3 regions of the Levilactobacillus sp. HBUAS70063 genome follow, and region 2 is predicted to be linked to each of the others. Evidence: predicted binding sites of a transcription regulator. Region 2 holds the regulator's gene; each other region holds the start of a gene.
The links. Region 2 encodes CtsR, which represses protease genes until heat stress. Its sites were predicted from a motif close to TTGGTCAAAAAAGGTCAAANA; they were not measured.
Positions count from the first base shown of each region.

Region 1 (6,263 bases), 190 kb from region 2:
GTTGTTGACTTGCCCGGTGAAGGTCACGTGATCCGTGAGCTGAGCGTCTCGGACCTGTTGCTCCAAGTCTTCTTTGGCCGGTCCATCCCCCACGATTAGTAGCTGGGCGTTGGGGACGGCCGCTAAGATTCGCGGCATCGCGGCAATACTTTCCTTGATATTTTTCTCGTAGGCCAACCGGCTCAGTGACAGAATCACCGGCGTATCCGGCCGGTACCCCAACTCCCGCCGAAGGTTAGCCGTATCTGGCTGTTCGTATTGATGCAGGTTGACCCCGGTCGGAATCACCCGAATAGGTGCTTTCACCCCATAGTCGGTGAGCGTCGTCAGCACCCGATCACTCGGTGCCACGACCCCCGTCAGGTGATAGCAAAAGGCCAACGTCCCCTGTTTAACGTGCACGGGCTTCAAAATCTTCCCGTTGGCCACGTAATGGAGATAATCCTCGTACATCGTGTGGTAGGTATGTAGGCAGGGGATTTCCAAGTTCCGCGCCACAAATTTTCCAATCCACCCCATCGAGAACTCAGTCTGGGTGTGCACAATATCTAGGTTCAATTCCTTTGCAATCTGATAGGCCTGAAATAATCCCCGAACGGCAATCCGCCGCTCCGTAAACGAAACGAACGGAATACTCGAAAAACGGAAGACATTCCGCTCATAAACGTTGCGTTCCACGTTCGGATCGGTGGTCGTAAAGATGTAGACCTGATGCCCCTGTTTTTCCAATTGATCACGCAACGTCTTAATCGAAGTTGCAACCCCACTCACTTGAGGGAAATAGGTATCCGTAAATAAGCCAATGTTCATCGCCAATCCCCCTTGCGTCTGTGTTTGGCTAAAAGTTTTGGAGCTTCGCTTTGTACAATCATCACAATTATATGGGTTTGACTAGGGGATTGCAAACGTCAGCCGCTATCGCAAGAAAATCTCATCATTTGCCCATTCACGCCGGTTACTCGTTCCCCCGCTGATTTTTACGGTAACTCTTGTGCTACGCCTGCGGCTGCCAAGGGTTCCGTCTGCTGTGGGGGCCGGTTCCAGCCTAAGAGACGGGCTTCCACCTCGCTCGGAAGCCAGCCACCACAGTCCGCATCCCCCAATCGCTACCAAGCAAAAAGAGCTTGGGCCAGACGCCCAAACTCTTCACGAACGCTTAATTTTCATTTCAAAACATCCGGTACGGCCGCTTGGACCATCGTCACCACTTCTTGGCTGGTGCTGGCCGAGTTAACCGTGGTCTCCGCTAATGAGGTCAACTCGTGCGCATCCAGCTGACTAATCAGCTGACGCGTCTTGAGAATGGACCCGGGGGCCATGGAGAATTCGTCTAAGCCCATGCCCAACAGCAACGGCAGTGCAATCGGATCGCCCGCCATCTCGCCACACATGGCCACGGGAATCCCCGCGGCGTGGCCGGCCGTGATGACGTGCTTGATGAGCCGCAGGATTGCAGGATGATACGGCTGATAGAGATAGGCCACATTCTGATTGGTCCGGTCGGCCGCCAGGGTATACCCAATCAGGTCATTGGTCCCAATGCTCATGAAGTCCACCTCGTTGGCAAACCGGTCCGCCAGCAAAGCCGCCGCCGGAACCTCAACCATCATCCCCACGGCAATCTTGCCCATCGGCACACGTTTAGCCGTGAGCTTCGAGCGCTCGTCGTCATAGATGGCCTTGGCCTGCCGCAATTCATCCAGCGTGGCAATCATCGGAAACATAATCTTCAGGTCGCCAAACGCCGAGGCCCGAATCAACGCCCGCAGCTGACTGCGAAAGACCTGTTGATGCGCCAGACTTTGCCGAATGGCCCGGGCTCCCATGAAGGGATTAGCCTCGTTTTGCATGGGCCGATACGGTAAATCCTTGTCGCCACCCACGTCAAGCGTGCGAATGACCACTGGCCGGGGGCTAAGTTCGGTCAGCACCTGCCGATAGATGGCAAATTGCTCATCTTCGGTCGGTAAGTGCTGCGCGTCCAGGTAAAGAAATTCGGTTCGCAACAAACCGACCCCCTCGGCGCCACTGGCGGTAACTCGTGGTAAATCGGTAACGGCCCCCATATTGGCAGCCAGCGTGACGCCCACGCCGTCCTTCGACACCGTCTCGTAATGCGTGAGCTTTTCCAACCGTTGCTGGTTCTTTACCCGCTGGGCCATGGTCCGCCGCGCCACGGCAATCTCATCGGCGGTCGGACCGACCATCACGTTCCCCTGCGTTCCGTTGACGATGATGAGGTCACCATTAGTCAGCTCGTGGGTGGCCGCTTGCGTACCGACCACCGCAGGGATATTCAGGGACCGCGCCAGAATCGATGAATGCGAGGTCCGCCCACCGGCATCGGTCACAAAGCCTAAGACCTGCTGGGGATTAGTGGCCACCGCCTCGCTGGCAATCAAGTCATGGGTGACCACAATCACCGGCGTCTTAACCAACGCCAAATCGGGTAGCGTGACGCCGAGTAAGTGGGCTGTCAGTCGTTTGGCCACCTGTTGCCAATTAGTCAGCCGATCCTGTAGATAGGGGTTGTCCGCCAACTCCGCCAGCTCGTCTCGCACGGTCGTCGAGACCAATGCCACGGCAAATTCGGCGTTGACGTGCTGGTCGCGAATCCGCTGTTCAATGTTTCCCACCAAATCCTGGTCCTTTAACATCGCCATTTGCGCAATAAAAACCTGGGCACGGTCAGCACCCAGGTTTTTATTTACACGAGTTTTTATCGTCTCGATCTCCGAGACGGTTGCTGCAAGGGCCTGATGGAAACGATTTAATTCGTAATCAAGATCAGTGATTGTCTGCTGAGAAACGTGCAGGTCTGGCTCATCTAGTCGGTAGACCCGACCACAAGCCACCCCATCACTGGCAGCAATCCCCCTGAGCATCGCCTTCATTAGTCAGATAAACCCTCTTTAGTCATCGTTTCAGCAATGGCAGTCATAGCGTCAGCTTCATCGTCACCATCAGTCGTAATCGTGATGTCGGCGTTTTGGCCAACACCTAAGGACATTACACCCATGATAGACTTCAAGTTAACGGACTTGTCTTGGTATTGCAAGCTAACTTCAGAATTGAACTTGCTTGCTGATTGAACTAATAAAGTCGCTGGACGTGCATGAATACCTGTTTCTGCTGTAACATGAAATTCGCGTTTTTCCATAATTGATCGATCTCCTTTAAGCTTAGGTTGACTACTTACCGAACGTCACTCGCCTTGACCTTGCGCATTGATCAAACAACCATTCAACGAGTCACGCCTACCTATTAAGAATATCAATCTAAGCGAGAAATTACAAGTTATACATGAACCGCTTTCATCAAAAAATCATTATTCACCGCTATTTCCGGCGTCATGATCGTAGTGATAGATGATTTTACCGTTCTTTTCGGCCTGGCCAACCACCCGTTTGCGCGTCTCAAATGCCATAAACGCCTTTTGAAAAGCGGGAAAGTCTTCCGGCGTAACTTCAAACTGGTCGATTTTTTTATCCTTTAATTGATTCATTAAATCCGTAAAGTCGCGATCCATAGCGTGCCCCCTTCCTAATTCTAAACAAAACGTTCTTCCCTATCTTACGGTCAAAATCCGTAGCGGTCAAAACTTTTTTAACTTTTTGACCAATTTGAGATAGTCATTTTAGCATTCTATGGCCGAGAGTGCTAAAATGTAGTCGTTCGCTGGAAATCGCCCGCCACACCGCGCATCTTTCGTGCAAACAAAATACTTGCACGGTCAGCTGAACGCGGTATAATGTGGTCAATGGTCAAGAAAGGTCAAAGGCTTTTCGTCGACCGCGTGGGAATTTCCTACGAGAACTCCAGGCAAGAAAGGAGACGACAAGATGCTATGTCAAAATTGCCACCGCAATGAAGCAACGATTCACCTTTACATGAGTGTAAATGGGCAGCGGCAACAAGTTGACCTATGCCAAAATTGTTACCAGCTGCTGAAGCAACAGCAATCAAACGATTCTGGAAATGGAGGTGGCCGTATGGCACAAGATCCATTCGGCTTTAATAACCTGGATGATATTTTCCGGGCAATGCAAGGCGGCGACAACAGCCAAGCTAATTTCCGACAAGCGTCTGGTCAAGGGCGTCCAACCCAACCTTCCGGCAATCAGGGCGGTTCAGGCAACGGCTTACTCAGCCAATATGGTCTGAATCTGACCCAGATGGCCAAGGATGGCAAGGTCGATCCCGTGATCGGCCGGGATAAGGAAACCGCTCAAGTCATTGAAATCTTGAACCGGCGGACGAAGAACAACCCCGTTTTAATTGGGGAAGCCGGTGTCGGGAAGACGGCGGTTGTTGAGGGCCTTGCGGAACGCATTGTCGAAGGCAACGTTCCTCAAAAGCTCGCCAACAAGCAGATTATTCGTCTAGATGTGGTCTCACTGGTCCAGGGTACGGGTATCCGTGGCCAGTTCGAGCAACGCATGCAACAGTTAATGAAAGAGGTTCAGGCTAACCCCGACATCATCCTCTTTATTGATGAAATCCATGAAATCATGGGTGCCGGGAATGCCGAAGGCGGGATGGACGCTGGCAACGTCTTAAAGCCAGCCCTCGCCCGTGGTGATTTTCAATTAATCGGGGCCACGACTCTGAGTGAGTACCGTGACATTGAAAAAGACCAAGCCTTAGCACGGCGGTTCCAACCGGTCACGGTCAATGAACCGAGTGCTGACGAAGCCGTTAAGATTTTAAAGGGTATCCAAAAGAAATACGAGGACTACCACCACGTCCACTACACGGACGATGCGATTGATGCGGCCGTTCGGTTATCCGATCGGTACATTCAAGACCGCTTCTTACCCGACAAGGCCATCGACCTGTTGGATGAAGCCGGTTCACGCAAGAACTTAACCATTAATGTCGCCGATCCGAAGGCCATTGATGAAAAGATCAAGTCGGCCGAGGATCAGAAGCAGGCTGCCCTGAAGCAGGAAGACTACGAAAAGGCCGCCTACTACCGTGATCAAGTCACGAAGCTGGAGAAGTCCAAGGAAAATGCCAAGGACGCCGACCAAAATGCTTCCGCCGAAGTCACGGTTAAGGACATGCAAGACATCGTTGAAGAAAAGACCAACATTCCGGTCGGTGAATTACAGGCCAAGGAACAACACCAGCTCAAGAGCTTGGGTGCCGACCTTGAAAAGCACGTCATCGGCCAGAACGAAGCGGTCGATAAGGTTGCCCGCGCCATTCGCCGGAACCGGATTGGGTTAAACGGCACTGGTCGGCCAATCGGCTCCTTCCTCTTCGTCGGACCAACCGGTGTGGGGAAGACGGAATTGGCCAAGCAATTAGCCAATGAAATGTTCGGGTCCACGGACGCCATGGTTCGTTTCGACATGTCCGAGTACATGGAGCCACATTCCATTTCTAAGCTGATCGGGTCACCGCCTGGCTATGTTGGCTATGAAGAAGCTGGTCAACTCACCGAGCAAGTTCGGCGTCATCCATACACGTTGATTCTGTTGGATGAAATCGAAAAGGCCCACCCTGACGTCATGAACATGTTCTTACAAATTCTTGACGATGGCCGGTTGACCGATTCGCAAGGGCGGACGGTTTCCTTCAAGGACACGCTGATCATCATGACCAGTAACGCCGGGACCGGCGATGCCGAAGCCAATGTTGGTTTCGGAGCCGCTGCCGAAGGAACCACCCACTCCGTTCTGGGTAACCTAACCAACTACTTCAAGCCGGAATTTCTCAACCGTTTCGATGACATCATTGAATTCAATTCATTGAGCAAGGATAATCTGATGCACATCGTTGATTTAATGATCGATGATGTTAACCAGATGCTGGCCGGTCAAGGTCTCCACATCCACGTCACCGAACCTGTTGAAGAACAATTGGTCCAAAAGGGCTACAATCCAACCATGGGGGCACGGCCACTTCGCCGGGTCATCCAAGAAGAGATTGAAGACCGGATTGCCGACTTCTACCTGGACCACGGGGACGTCTTCAATCTCGTTGCCAAGATTGAAGACGGTAAGATTACGTTGGCTGCTGACAATGAAGCCACCGCATCGACGACCGATACAACTAAAGCTTAATTTCTGATTTTTCCAGGGTGCTCAGCCACAGCGGTTGCGCACCCTTTTAGTTTGTCCCCATTTGACCCACTCACGGCTACCAAGACTGTCAACAACGCCCCGCAACCATTGTCGAAAGACAAAACTGATAGCGTTCACATGTTGGCGTGACGGGTAAAAATGGTATACTAGATTTTAAAGGAAACTTCTGGA
Region 1 is NZ_JBANSM010000006.1:5,521-11,783, forward strand. It holds gene V8I28_RS09635 (glycosyltransferase family 4 protein) at 1-810, opposite strand, end outside; gene ptsP (phosphoenolpyruvate--protein phosphotransferase) at 1,164-2,894, opposite strand; gene V8I28_RS09645 (phosphocarrier protein HPr) at 2,894-3,160, opposite strand; gene V8I28_RS09650 (hypothetical protein) at 3,329-3,529, opposite strand; gene V8I28_RS09655 (ATP-dependent Clp protease ATP-binding subunit) at 3,843-6,071, shown strand.
Region 1: the regulator CtsR is predicted to act here: its motif matches at 3,761-3,781, upstream of V8I28_RS09655 (ATP-dependent Clp protease ATP-binding subunit).

Region 2 (6,263 bases):
GAGTGTTGAACTGCGCAAGTGGGGTGAGAAGCCGAACATGGACTTCACGCCTAAGGCCCACTATGAACTGGGAGAAGATCTGGGGATTTTAGACTTCGAAGCCGGGGCCAAGGTTTCGGGGAGTCGTTACCTCTACTACCTCGGTCTGGGCGCGCGTTTGGAACGGGCCGTCTACAACTTCTTCTTGGATGAAAACACCAAGGCGGGCTTCAAGGAAGTCTTGCCCCCATACATCGTCAACGATGACTCCATGTACGGGACCGGCCAATTCCCGAAGTTCAAGCAAGACGTTTACCAATTGCGGGATGAAGATATGACGTTGATTCCAACCGCCGAAGTGCCGTTGGTCAACTACTACCGTGACGAAGTGATTCCGGAAGCCGACCTACCAGTCTGGTTCACGGCGTTGACGCCGGCGTTCCGGTCCGAAGCCGGGAGTGCCGGCCGGGATACCCGGGGATTGATTCGCCTTCACCAATTTAACAAGGTTGAAATGGTGAAGTTCTGTAAGCCAGAAAACTCATGGGACGAATTGGAAGCCTTGACGAAACACGCTGAGAGCCTCTTACAGAAGCTAGGGTTGGCTTACCACGTGATTACGCTGACCACCAGCGACATGAGCTTCACGGCCGCCATGACGCATGATTTGGAAGTCTGGTTCCCAGAACAAAACACGTATCGCGAAATCTCAAGTTGCTCCAACACCACGGACTTCCAAGCACGGCGGGCCCACATTCAATACCGCGATGACAACGGCAAGTTGCAGTATGTCCACGCACTGAACGGTTCTGGTTTGGCGGTTGGCCGGACTGTTGCCGCTATTTTGGAAAACTACCAAAACGCGGATGGTTCCGTCACGATTCCAGAAGTCCTGGTTCCATACATGGGCGGCGTCACGAAGATCACCAAGTAATTCATCGTTAGTCATTTCTTGGTTAAATGCAGCAGTTGCCTGCGGCTGCCAGCAATTCCGCCGCTGTGGGGACCGCCTACAGCCAAGGAACGGGCTTCCGGCTCGCTTGGAAGCCTCGCAAGGCCCGCGAGTCTCCCAAGTCGTCCCACGGTCTAAGCTGGCATAAAACGCCAGCTAACACCGTTGTCACGGCTGGCTCCATTACTGGCCTCCTCCGGCGTGGGTGACTTGTCAATTGTGACCGGTCGATGATGCGAGGGGATATTCTTCGCTGGCGAGAGTTTACCCGATTGGTGCCGAAGAATTAGGCCGCCCTACAGCTCGGGTTGGTCCTGCCCATAGCGAGCCGTCAGTCCACCTGTCACGAATGGTAAGGTAGCCAGCCGTAGGCAATAACGACCGGCCGCAGGCACATAGAGAAAACAACTTAAGTATTTATGCACCATTAAATGTGAGGCGCTCACCGACTAGTCCTGTCGGTGAGCGCCTTTTGTGATGCGGAACCATGGTCGTGCCGGTTCGGTTGGAAGGCGGTGAATAAACTTTTTGAGTATTTTTGCAATTTCTTATTGACGAGGGGTAGGGACTTCGTATAAAATAGTTTCTGTTGGTTAATTCGGGCGGCAGCGACGGAAGTTGGCTAAGGCTTGCACTGACAATCTTTCTTGAAAAGATAGCAATTCAAAAGTTTGCAAGAAAATGCAAAAAAGAGTAGCTTTTTCCGGAAAGATGAGATACAATATTATTTGTTGTTAAGCGAGTAGTTATTCAGCTAACGAATATTTATTCAAAATAATTCGAAATTGTTGTTGACAAGATTCGCTGAGCATGGTAAATTGTAATAGTTGTTTCGAGCAAGGCGCTTTGCTTGCTTCGAAAAATATGGAGGATTAGCTCAGTTGGGAGAGCGTCTGCCTTACAAGCAGAGGGTCACAGGTTCGAGCCCTGTATCCTCCATCGGAACCCAAAAGTTCCTGGCGTTAGTTCGCCAACGTTGCAGGTGTGGCGGAACTGGCAGACGCGCTAGATTTAGGTTCTAGTGTCTTATGACGTGGGGGTTCGAGTCCCTTCACCTGCATTAATCAAATATAGCAAAATATTCAAACAATATTTTGCCGACTTAGCTCAGTTGGCAGAGCATCTCACTAGTAATGAGGAGGTCGGAGGTTCGAATCCTCTAGTCGGCATGGCACCATTAATCAAATAGCCAATTTGCGGAAGTAGTTCAGTGGTAGAACATCACCTTGCCATGGTGGGGGTCGCGGGTTCGAATCCCGTCTTCCGCTTTTGCCCTTTTGCCGGGGTGGCGGAATTGGCAGACGCACAGGACTTAAAATCCTGCGGTCAGTGATGACCGTACCGGTTCGATCCCGGTCCTCGGCATTTAACTTAATAATAATTATGCACCCATAGCGCAATTGGATAGAGTGTCTGACTACGAATCAGAAGGTTGTAGGTTCGACTCCTACTGGGTGCATTTTTGTTGCTTATAAGCGATTGTAAGCAATTTTCGGGAAGTAGCTCAGCTTGGTAGAGCACCTGGTTTGGGACCAGGGGGTCGCAGGTTCGAATCCTGTCTTCCCGATTTGACTGACAAGATTAGTGGGTCAGTGAGCTTTCTTCGGGAAGTAGCTCAGCTTGGTAGAGCACCACGTTCGGGACGTGGGGGTCGCAAGTTCAAATCTTGTCTTCCCGATTTTTTTATTCTCACAATTACATATATAATGATAGAAACGGCCGCTTCCGTACAGATTGTTTGGAAGCGCGCCGTTTTTTTGGTACCATAGATTACTAGAACTTCTATGAAATGGCGACGGCGAGTGACGGGACCTTTACCGCCAGACCGGTTCGTTGTTAAGAAATTAAAACTTCTCACCGATCGGCGGTCTAATCCGTTGCAATTTTACTGGAAATTCGTATAATATTAGTCAACATTAGTCAAGAACACTGCACTGAAGGGGGGACGATAATGGAGAATCAAAATATTTCGGATATTATTGAATCTTACCTGAAGCAGATTTTGGCTGAATCCCAGCAGGTGGAGATCCGCAGAGCAGAAATTGCGAATCAGTTTAACGTCGTGCCATCGCAGATTAACTACGTGATTAAGACCCGGTTTACGATTCAGGACGGTTACGTGGTCCAGAGTAAACGAGGTGGCGGTGGTTATATTCGGATTGAAAAGGTCAAGTTGCTGGATAACTTAGACTTTATCGATTCGTTGGTGACCGCGGTCGGGGATCACATTACCCGGCACGATAGCTTATCCGTGGTTCGAAGCCTGTTTGAGGCCGGAGCGATTAACCGCAGCGAGGCCAACATCATTTTCGCGGCGATTAACAAGGACGCCATTAACACGGGAGACCGGCAAGCTGACGAGCAGATTCGCGCGCAGATTTTAATTTCTATTTTGAATCACCTACGTTATGAGAGTTAAGAAAGTGAGGAGCTGCAATGGATAATCTATTTACACCAAGCGCTAAGAGTGTCCTCGTCTTGGCACAGGAACAAGCAAAGTACTTCAAGCACCAAGCAGTGGGGACGGAACACTTGCTGCTGGCCCTCACCATTGAAAAAAATGGCATTGCCAACAAAGTTCTCCAGCAATTCTCCGTTACCGAAGATGACGTTCGCGAAGAGATTGAACGCTTCACAGGTTACGGCACGCTGACGAACACCGATAAAGATAGCTACCTACCCTACTCACCCAAAGCCAAGTCGATGCTGGCCATCGCTGGTGACGAGGCGAAACGGCTAGGCGCAACGAAGATTGGAACGGAACACCTCCTGTTGGCGTTGCTCAGTGACGAAACGATTTTGTCTTCACGGATTCTAAAGAACCTGAACGTTCAGCTCACGGACGCCCACAAGGTGGTCTTACGGAAGCTCGGGATTACCGATACGCCTAAGCGTCGTGGCGATAATCGCAACCGGCGAACGGCTCAGGGAGGCACCCCGACGCTGGATTCACTGGCCCGGGACCTGACGCAATCGGCTAAAGAGGGTCGCATGGATCCGACGGTCGGTCGTGACAAGGAAGTTAAGCGGGTCATTCAGATTCTGAGTCGGCGGACCAAGAACAACCCTGTCTTGATTGGGGAACCCGGTGTCGGGAAGACGGCGATTGCCGAGGGCCTGGCCCAACGGATTGTCGCCGGTGATGTCCCGGAAGATATGCGCAATAAGCGGTTGATGATGCTCGACATGGGGTCCTTAGTGGCCGGAACCAAGTACCGTGGTGAGTTTGAAGACCGGTTGAAGAAGGTTATTGAAGAAATTTACAACGACGGGCAAGTTATCCTGTTCATCGATGAATTACACACGCTGATTGGTGCGGGGGGTGCCGAAGGGGCGATCGATGCCTCGAATATCCTGAAGCCGGCCTTGGCGCGGGGTGAACTCCAAACCATTGGGGCCACCACGTTGGACGAGTACCAGAAGTACATCGAATCCGATGCAGCTCTGGAACGACGGTTTGCCACGGTTCAGGTCAACGAACCAACCAGTGCAGAAGCTTTGGAGATTCTCAAGGGCTTGCGGTCACGGTATGAAGACCACCACCACGTCAACATTACGGACGATGCGCTGGAACAGGCCGTTAAGCTGTCAACCCGTTACATCAGCGACCGGTTCTTACCCGATAAGGCGATTGACCTGATGGATGAAGCCTCCGCCAAGGTGCGAATCGACCAGATGGATAAGCCAACGCCAGCCAGCAAGCAAGCCAAGGAATTGTCCGATTTAGCCGATGAGAAGGAAGCCGCCATTGAGCAGCAGGACTTCGAACGCGCGGCGAAGTTACGGACCGAGGAAATGGCCTTACGCCAAAAGGTTGAGGCTCGCGAGGCTAAGGCGGCCGCAACGGCAACGCCGGACCATCAGTACGCTACCGATGTAACCGGTGAAGACGTGGCGGACGTGGTGGCCGAGTGGACGGGCGTTCCCGTTACACAGTTGAAGCAAACGGATGCCGACCGACTGGTTAACCTGGAAAAGATCCTGCACAAGCGGGTCATCGGCCAGAAGGAAGCCGTTTCGGCGGTTGCGCGGGCCATCCGGCGGGCACGTTCGGGTCTGAAAGATCCGAACCGGCCAATTGGGTCCTTCATGTTCCTCGGACCAACCGGGGTCGGGAAGACCGAATTAGCCAAGGCCTTGGCCGAAGCCATGTTTGGTTCCGAAGACAACATGATTCGGGTCGACATGAGCGAGTACATGGAGAAGTACTCCACGAGTCGTCTGATTGGGTCCGCCCCGGGTTACGTGGGCTACGACGAAGGTGGTCAGCTGACGGAGAAGGTTCGGCAGAAGCCATACTCCGTGGTGCTCTTTGATGAAGTGGAAAAGGCCCACCCGGATGTCTTTAACATTCTGTTGCAGGTCTTGGACGACGGCTACTTGACGGACTCCAAGGGACGGAAGGTTGACTTTAGAAATACCATTCTCATCATGACCTCGAACCTGGGGGCTACGAAGTTGCGGGATGAAAAGACCGTTGGATTCGGTGCCGAGGACTTGGCCAATAGTTACCAAGCTATGGCGCAAACCATTCGTGAGACCTTGAAGCAATCCTTCCGGCCAGAATTCCTGAACCGGATTGATGAAACGGTCATCTTCCACTCCTTGAAGAAGGATGAGCTCCACGAAATCGTGAAGTTGATGGCTAAGCGGATTATCGACCGGGTTGCCGACCAGAACATCAAGCTGAAGATTACGCCAGCGGCTATCGAAGTGGTGGCCAAGGCCGGCTTTGACCCCGAGTATGGTGCACGGCCGATTCGTCGGGCGCTACAGACGCAGGTGGAAGATAAGCTGAGCGAATCTCTGCTGAATGGCGAGGTCAAGGCCCACGATCAAGTGACGATTGGGGCCACGCGAGGTGAAATCACGGTAAGCGTGAAGACTCCGGATAAGACGGACAAGCCAACGGCGGTAGCCAGTCACTAATTGACTTAAATTTAAAAAGACGAAGTAGCGGTGTCCTTCCTGAAGGGGAGGGGCCCGCTACTTTTGTCGTTGGGAGCTGAGGGCGCTGAATACAGGTCTAAGCGGGTATGTTGACTACGAGAAAGACCACCGTATTAGGCGTTGGCTATGGACACCCAGTAGTCCTTGCCTCCGGTCTGCTAATTTAGGGACCAAGCCGGACGATTAGTGACAGTGCGTCGGGCTATATCGGGATAGGTTAAGCAGCGTCAACACTTAGTGGGTGGGAGATGACGCTCGCCGCCGTAGCCGAGAGTGAAGCGTAGGATGAGCTCAGCCGTGGGATTATCTTAGCGGCGAAAGCCGGTTAGATAATGGCGACTTGGAAACACCGGGTCGTGGTGGTTCCAAGCGAGGTCCAAGA
Region 2 is NZ_JBANSM010000006.1:191,791-198,053, reverse strand. It holds gene serS (serine--tRNA ligase) at 1-913, shown strand, start outside; tRNA gene V8I28_RS10550 (tRNA-Val) at 1,798-1,870, shown strand; tRNA gene V8I28_RS10545 (tRNA-Leu) at 1,910-1,991, shown strand; tRNA gene V8I28_RS10540 (tRNA-Thr) at 2,028-2,100, shown strand; tRNA gene V8I28_RS10535 (tRNA-Gly) at 2,128-2,199, shown strand; tRNA gene V8I28_RS10530 (tRNA-Leu) at 2,211-2,296, shown strand; tRNA gene V8I28_RS10525 (tRNA-Arg) at 2,317-2,390, shown strand; tRNA gene V8I28_RS10520 (tRNA-Pro) at 2,425-2,498, shown strand; tRNA gene V8I28_RS10515 (tRNA-Pro) at 2,536-2,609, shown strand; gene V8I28_RS10510 (CtsR family transcriptional regulator) at 2,883-3,350, shown strand; gene V8I28_RS10505 (ATP-dependent Clp protease ATP-binding subunit) at 3,368-5,860, shown strand.

Region 3 (6,263 bases), on a different contig from region 2:
TAGCCAAGTTGAAGCTGGCGCTAAATGCATGTAGGCCGCAATGGCGGCGCCCTTCTCGGCACCCCCGGCAACGGCAACCACTAATTCTTTAGCGGCTAAATCAGCAATTTCGACCCCAATTCGGGGAAATTTACTGACCACGTGACCCTCGGCATCGAAGAAATAGCCGAAGGCCTCCCCCACGGCATGTGCGGCCGTCAAATCGGCAATCACGTGGGGTGAAATTTTCCGGCGCTCGGCCATCACGAAGGCTTGACCGATGCCGTGAATCACAACATTACTCTGAGCAATCAGCTGAAGCACCTCGTGAATCGCGGGCTCCGCAAACAGCGGCTTGTAGGTCGCCGTGTTTAACTGCTCGGGAATGAATAAGGAACGAAACTGGCCGTTGGTCTGCTGGGCCATCTGGGCGCTCACGGCGTTAGCCTGAATGGCCGGCGCCTCACCAACCCCACCGCGGGCCGGAACGAACAACAATTCCCGGTTAATCGACAGGGCCGGCGTCAGAACCGAAGCCACAGTCGCTAACGTATGGCCGCCCATCACGGCAATGGTGCTCTTGCCCGCAGGCAACTGATCCGTCAAGACTTGGCGGGCCGCTTGCGCCATCGCCATGAGCGATCCGGTCGGGGCGGTACTGTCACCGGGCACAATCGTGCAGTGGGCAATGTGTAGCTTAGCTGCCAGTTGCCGTTCGCGATCCTGCCAACCGGACAGGTCATTCATCACGGGCGCTAACCCGCGTAAGAGCCGTTGACCGGCCTCCGTGATTTGCATGCCCTTCACCGACATCTGAATAAAGCCCAGCTCGGCTAGAGCATCCGTAGTCGTCCGAATCGTCCGCTCGGAGCAGTCCAAGTTGGTGGCCAATGTGCGGCGGCCAACCGGCTGCGTGTTCGCGATCCCTTGGAGGACCCGGAATCGGCTGGTTAATTTCGTAACCATCTGGGGCATAATAGCTTCCACCCACTGCCAATCTTCACGCATCCGACTTACCTCCTAGTGGGACGATTAACGACCAGCGGTGGTCGACTAGCGCCCACCCTGGTCAAAAAAATTCAGGCCAACCAGAGCTAACCTTTACGTTTGTTAGTATAAGCCCCCATCCCCAACATTGCAAGCCAACACTCCCGCCGATTTGGGTGTAGAAATTTTCGAAAATAAAAAATATTTAAACGCCCCTTGAATTTATATTCAGCTTCGGTTATAGTAGTTAAGTGCTCAAAAAGAGCAAAGGCACTATGCGCCCGTAGTGTAATGGATCGCACGTAAGATTCCGGTTCTTGAAATGGGGGTTCGATTCCCTCCGGGCGCATTGGCTCGTCGTAACCCGTGGTGGTTGCGACTTTTTTTATACCCTTTTGAGGGCCTCAGCGTGGCATGACCACCGGTCTATAAAAAAAGAGTTCGGCATAAAATCCCCAAACTCTTGCACACCAACGCTAGCTGGCCGAAACGCAGACCTAAAGGCAATCGGTTCTGTTTAAACCTAATAATCCCAACAGTCAAGGCCCGGATTATCCGGCTAACCGCCTTTGCGCCCACGCTTATTTTTCATCTCATCACATGATTAATTTTATCCCACCGCTTGCGTAACGGGGCCGCAATCAACGGTGCGACTAGGACATCCAAGATTAATTCCGGAATGGCATTGGTCACCAGCGAAAGCATCAGGACGTAACCCAACGTCTGGTTGCCTTTGGCGCCAAAGGCCGTCGCAACGGCCGGTGTTTGATAGAAGAAAAAGACCAAACCTAACACAAGTAACGTGTTAATCAACGCCGCCACCGCCGCAGCCCAGCGCATGGCTCGACGCATCGGCCACTGCCGATTACGCCCCCACAGGTAAATCAGGCCGGCGCCCAACCCCATCAGGAGACGCGGCACGACCGAAACCAGCGGATTGGTAAACACCAGCGGCGCAACCGGACTCGATGGCCAGGTGAAGGCCCGTACGAAGGTAATCAGGCCCCAGAAGCCCCCAATGAGCATCCCGTCCTTGGGTCCCAACGCCGTGCCGGCCACGATGACCGTCAACCCAATCAGGGTCATGCTGAACGGTCCTAATGGGATGTACCCCAAGAAAGGTAAAATATTTTGTAGTAAAACGATCGCCATCAACAGTGCATCCACCACTAGGCGAAAAGTCTTATGTCGCGTCATCTTTGGCCCCCACTGAAAAGTTAATGCCGATATTATAGCATAATTCCGCTGACAGCGTTCAGGTAACGACTAATTTGGCGTGGCCGGTTCGCCGAATCCCGACGTTCGGTAAATCTGGCATTCTCATCAGAAACTAACTTGTATTTTTATCCAAAATCAGTTATAGTAGTTAAGGTGTTGTTAATCACTATGCGCCCGTAGTGTAATGGATCGCACGTAAGATTCCGGTTCTTGAAATGGGGGTTCGATTCCCTCCGGGCGCATTACCAGCAAAGCGGTCAGGTCTCATCTTTCGGGATGAGGCTTTTTTTGTCGCTTAAAAAGGGAGTGTGACAAAAGGCGATTAGCCGGCGAGCATTAAGGCTGCTAACTGAATAATCCCGGGCTTGGATTGTTTGGTTAGTCGTTTTAAGCGGAACCGACTGCCTTTTGGCGCACGTTTTAGCTATGTAAAGGTGACGCAAACAAGCCTGGGCGATTTTGTCCCAGGCTTCCTACAGTTTGTTTAAATATAAATAATTCCAAGGCCCCCCAGGGAGACCCGCCCCTTGACCATCACCGTTGGACCAGTCGTTCCCGCGGGTTCCCCCGTGGTCTCGACGCTTCCGAGGTCGGCATCCACGTCCACCTTCACGTTCCAGTCCGTAGGAAGATACAGTTGAATGCCACCGAGATGGGCGTCCACGTTGATTAGGGCCCCACCATCGCTGAGGGTCACGTCGTCAAAGTACAGCTTGGCATTGCCCATGGAAACCCGCACGTCCGCCTGACGAAAATCACTCGACTGGAGGTAGCGGATGCTGTTACTCATATTGACATCGACCACAATGGCCGAGTCGTCTAGCGTTTCCACGTCATCCTCGCCGTGGTGCGACCAATCGCGGTGATGGTGATGCGACCAATTTCCCTGAGCCCGCCAATCGTAGTGGTACCAGCGCTTGGGCCGAATGATCAATGACAGTCCCAGCGACAACAACACCGCCGCAATCAGAATGGTCCACGGGGCCAGGGCCGCGATGCCCAGCGGCTTAGCAAAGATAATGGCCAGAAACGCCAGGGAGAAGACCATCCCCCACACGGCCAGATGCATGAGACTTTCAACGAAGGCCGCCACCAGAAAAACCGCCAACAATAGTGGCCAGAGACCCACGTGATAACTGAAGATACCGAGTTGACTCGTCACTAGGACCACGGCGCCTAGGACCAGGAAGACGCCCCAAAACCAATTTGCTCGTTTACGCATAATTTTTACCCCTTTTCCTCTAGCGCCCGCTTCAACGCCTGATAATAACGCCGCGAAACGTAGAGTTGCTTGTGTGAATTTTGAAATTTAACCAGGTTCCCCGTCACCGACCGCGTCAGGGAGAAGACCTGCGTCCGATTGAGGATGGCCGACTTGGAAACCCGCATGAACTGAGGCGGCAGGGCCTCCGCTAATTCGTACAGCCGCTGCGTGGTCGTATAGCGCGCCGTTGCCGTATGCACCGCCACCTGATGGTCACTTGCCTCGAAGAATAGAATATCCGTAAGATTGACCCGAAAACTCTCGCCGTGCCAACTGAACGTCCACTGCTGATTGCCCGCCGCGACCTCTTGAATGGCCCCCACTAACTGGTCAACCACTGGTGTGCGGGCTGGTACCCGGATGGTCACTTCCGGTTCGCTTAGTGTCGGATCAACCTCCACATGGATTTTCAAGTCGTCACCCCCTTTCGTCTTACTTAGTTAACCATACGACCGACCAAAAATAAATAGCGCGTTCGTAAGTGGTCACTTTCTTGGCGTAACCGGTGGCTAACGTGATAGAATACGTGACGTTTGGTCAATTTCTGGTATGATAGTTCTAGTCAAATGGTTGTTGAAATTATCGAAGTCATATTGTTTGACCTATTTTGACCATAGCGGTACACTAGCAACATGTTAGCAATCGCTAGCCATTTCTACGTTAAATAAATAAGGGAGGCTATCTTGTCATGAATTTAGTACCTACAGTTATTGAACAATCATCCCGTGGCGAACGGGCCTATGATATCTATTCACGACTATTAAAAGACCGGATCATTATGCTTTCCGGTCCAATTGAAGATGACATGGCCAACGCCATCATTGCACAATTGCTCTTCTTGGATGCCCAAGACTCCACCAAGGACATCTCACTTTACATCAACTCACCCGGTGGTGTCGTTTCTTCCGGCTTAGCCATCTACGATACCATGAACTTCATCCAATCTGACGTACAAACGATCACCTTGGGGATGGCCGCTTCTATGGCCAGTGTTCTGGCTTCATCTGGGACTAAAGGCAAGCGGTTTGCCTTGCCTCACGCCCAAGTGATGATTCACCAACCATCCGGTGGCGCGCAAGGTCAACAGACCGAAATCGAAATTGCCGCTCGCGAAATCTTGAAGACGCGTGAATTAATCAACAAGATTTTGGCCGAAAACTCCGGTCAACCCGTTGAACGTCTGAACCAAGACACCGAACGGGACAACTACTTGAGTGCTCAAGAAGCCGTCGATTACGGGTTAATCGACCACATCATGACCAACAGTAGCGAACAAACCAAGTAATTGATGTTTAATTTAAACGAAACCACCCAACGACTGTGAGCGTTGGGTGGTTTTTTTTGGAAACACTGGCGCAACGGGACCGTCAAGCTCGCCCCGATCGCTCGTTTAAGCCACGGGCGGCGTCTCTGACCAGTCCAGAGACCAAAAAGGCCCCCAGCCATTCGGCTCGAGGTCTCGTTATTTCTAAAACTTTAAGCAGAAGCCTGTTCGCGCAGCTGCTTGGCGTAGTCGTTAATCTTCCGCAGTCGATGATTAATCCCCGACTTGGAGATCGGACCACCGGGCACCAGATCGCCCAGTTCCTTGAGGCTGACTTCCTTGTGAGCCAACCGGGTCTCGGCCACCTCACGCAGTTTGACCGGCAACTGCGCCAGTCCCACCGTGGCATCGATGAATTGAATGTTATCGATCTGCCGGGTTGAAGCGTTGGCCACCTTATCTAAGTTGGCGTTCTCGCAATTGACCAGCCGGTTCACGGAGTTCCGCATGTCCCGCATAATCCGAATGTCTTCGAACTTCAGCATGGACGTGGTGGCCCCAATTAACGATAGAAAGTCGGCAATTTCTTCGGCACTCTTCAGATAAGTGATATAACCACTGCGCCGCACAATCGTTCGCGCGTTCAAGTTATACCGGTTCATCATTTCCGCAATCATCTGGTTATGTTCCTCGTATAGGGAGTAGATCTCCAGATGATACCGGCTGGTTTCCGGATTGTTGACGGACCCGCCGGCCAGAAAGGCGCCGCGTAGGTAGGAGCGCACGGATAGGTCGGAATTCAAAATCTCCGCTGGGACGGATTCGAGCAGTTGCATGCCGTCGAAAATACCCAGATCGGACAAGACTTCCGTCACACCGGTCTTCACCCGCACGATGTAGAGGTTATTTTTCTTTAATTTCATCTTCCGCCGAACCAACAATTCACTTTCCAAATCGTAGAACTGCTTGAGCAGTTGGTACATCCGCCGCGCAATGGCCGGATTCTCCGTCTGCACGTTCAAGACGAAATGGTGGTTCGCTAAGCCTAACGCCCCGTTCATCCGGATCAACGCTACCAGCTCGGCCTTGGCATTGTCCCGATGGACTTCGAGGGTCGTCAGCTCTTTCTTCACTTCACTGGCATATGACATGCGTTAAAGTCCCCTTTCCATCCGATAACGAGGCTGACCAATCAGGTTGAGCAGTTCATTGACAACCTCCTGCCCATTGTGGAACGCCCCGTTATCGCGTAATTCAAGAAAGTCCGTGGAGATTACCCGGCACCCCTGATCGCGGAGTCCCTGGAAATCGTGACGAACGGGTTGGGACATCTCATCCCAACGTTGATAATCGATGTACTGACTCGGCACCGTCTGGGAGTTCACCAGCACCGTGTCGATAAAGTTTTCGTTTAAATGTTGATTCAGAACCCGGACGTGGTCGGCATCGCTGAAGTTTTCCGTTTCACCTTTCTGCGTCATGATATTGCAGATGTACACAACCTCGGCGGGACTCTCCTTGACGGCCGTCCCTACGCTGTCGATCATCAGG
Region 3 is NZ_JBANSM010000004.1:157,938-164,200, reverse strand. It holds gene V8I28_RS07615 (sugar-binding transcriptional regulator) at 1-987, opposite strand, end outside; tRNA gene V8I28_RS07610 (tRNA-Arg) at 1,244-1,315, shown strand; gene V8I28_RS07605 (ECF transporter S component) at 1,555-2,163, opposite strand; tRNA gene V8I28_RS07600 (tRNA-Arg) at 2,355-2,426, shown strand; gene V8I28_RS07595 (LiaF transmembrane domain-containing protein) at 2,669-3,406, opposite strand; gene V8I28_RS07590 (LytTR family DNA-binding domain-containing protein) at 3,412-3,861, opposite strand; gene clpP (ATP-dependent Clp endopeptidase proteolytic subunit ClpP) at 4,137-4,733, shown strand; gene whiA (DNA-binding protein WhiA) at 4,925-5,863, opposite strand; gene V8I28_RS07575 (gluconeogenesis factor YvcK family protein) at 5,867-6,263, opposite strand, start outside.
Region 3: the regulator CtsR is predicted to act here: its motif matches at 4,043-4,063, upstream of clpP (ATP-dependent Clp endopeptidase proteolytic subunit ClpP).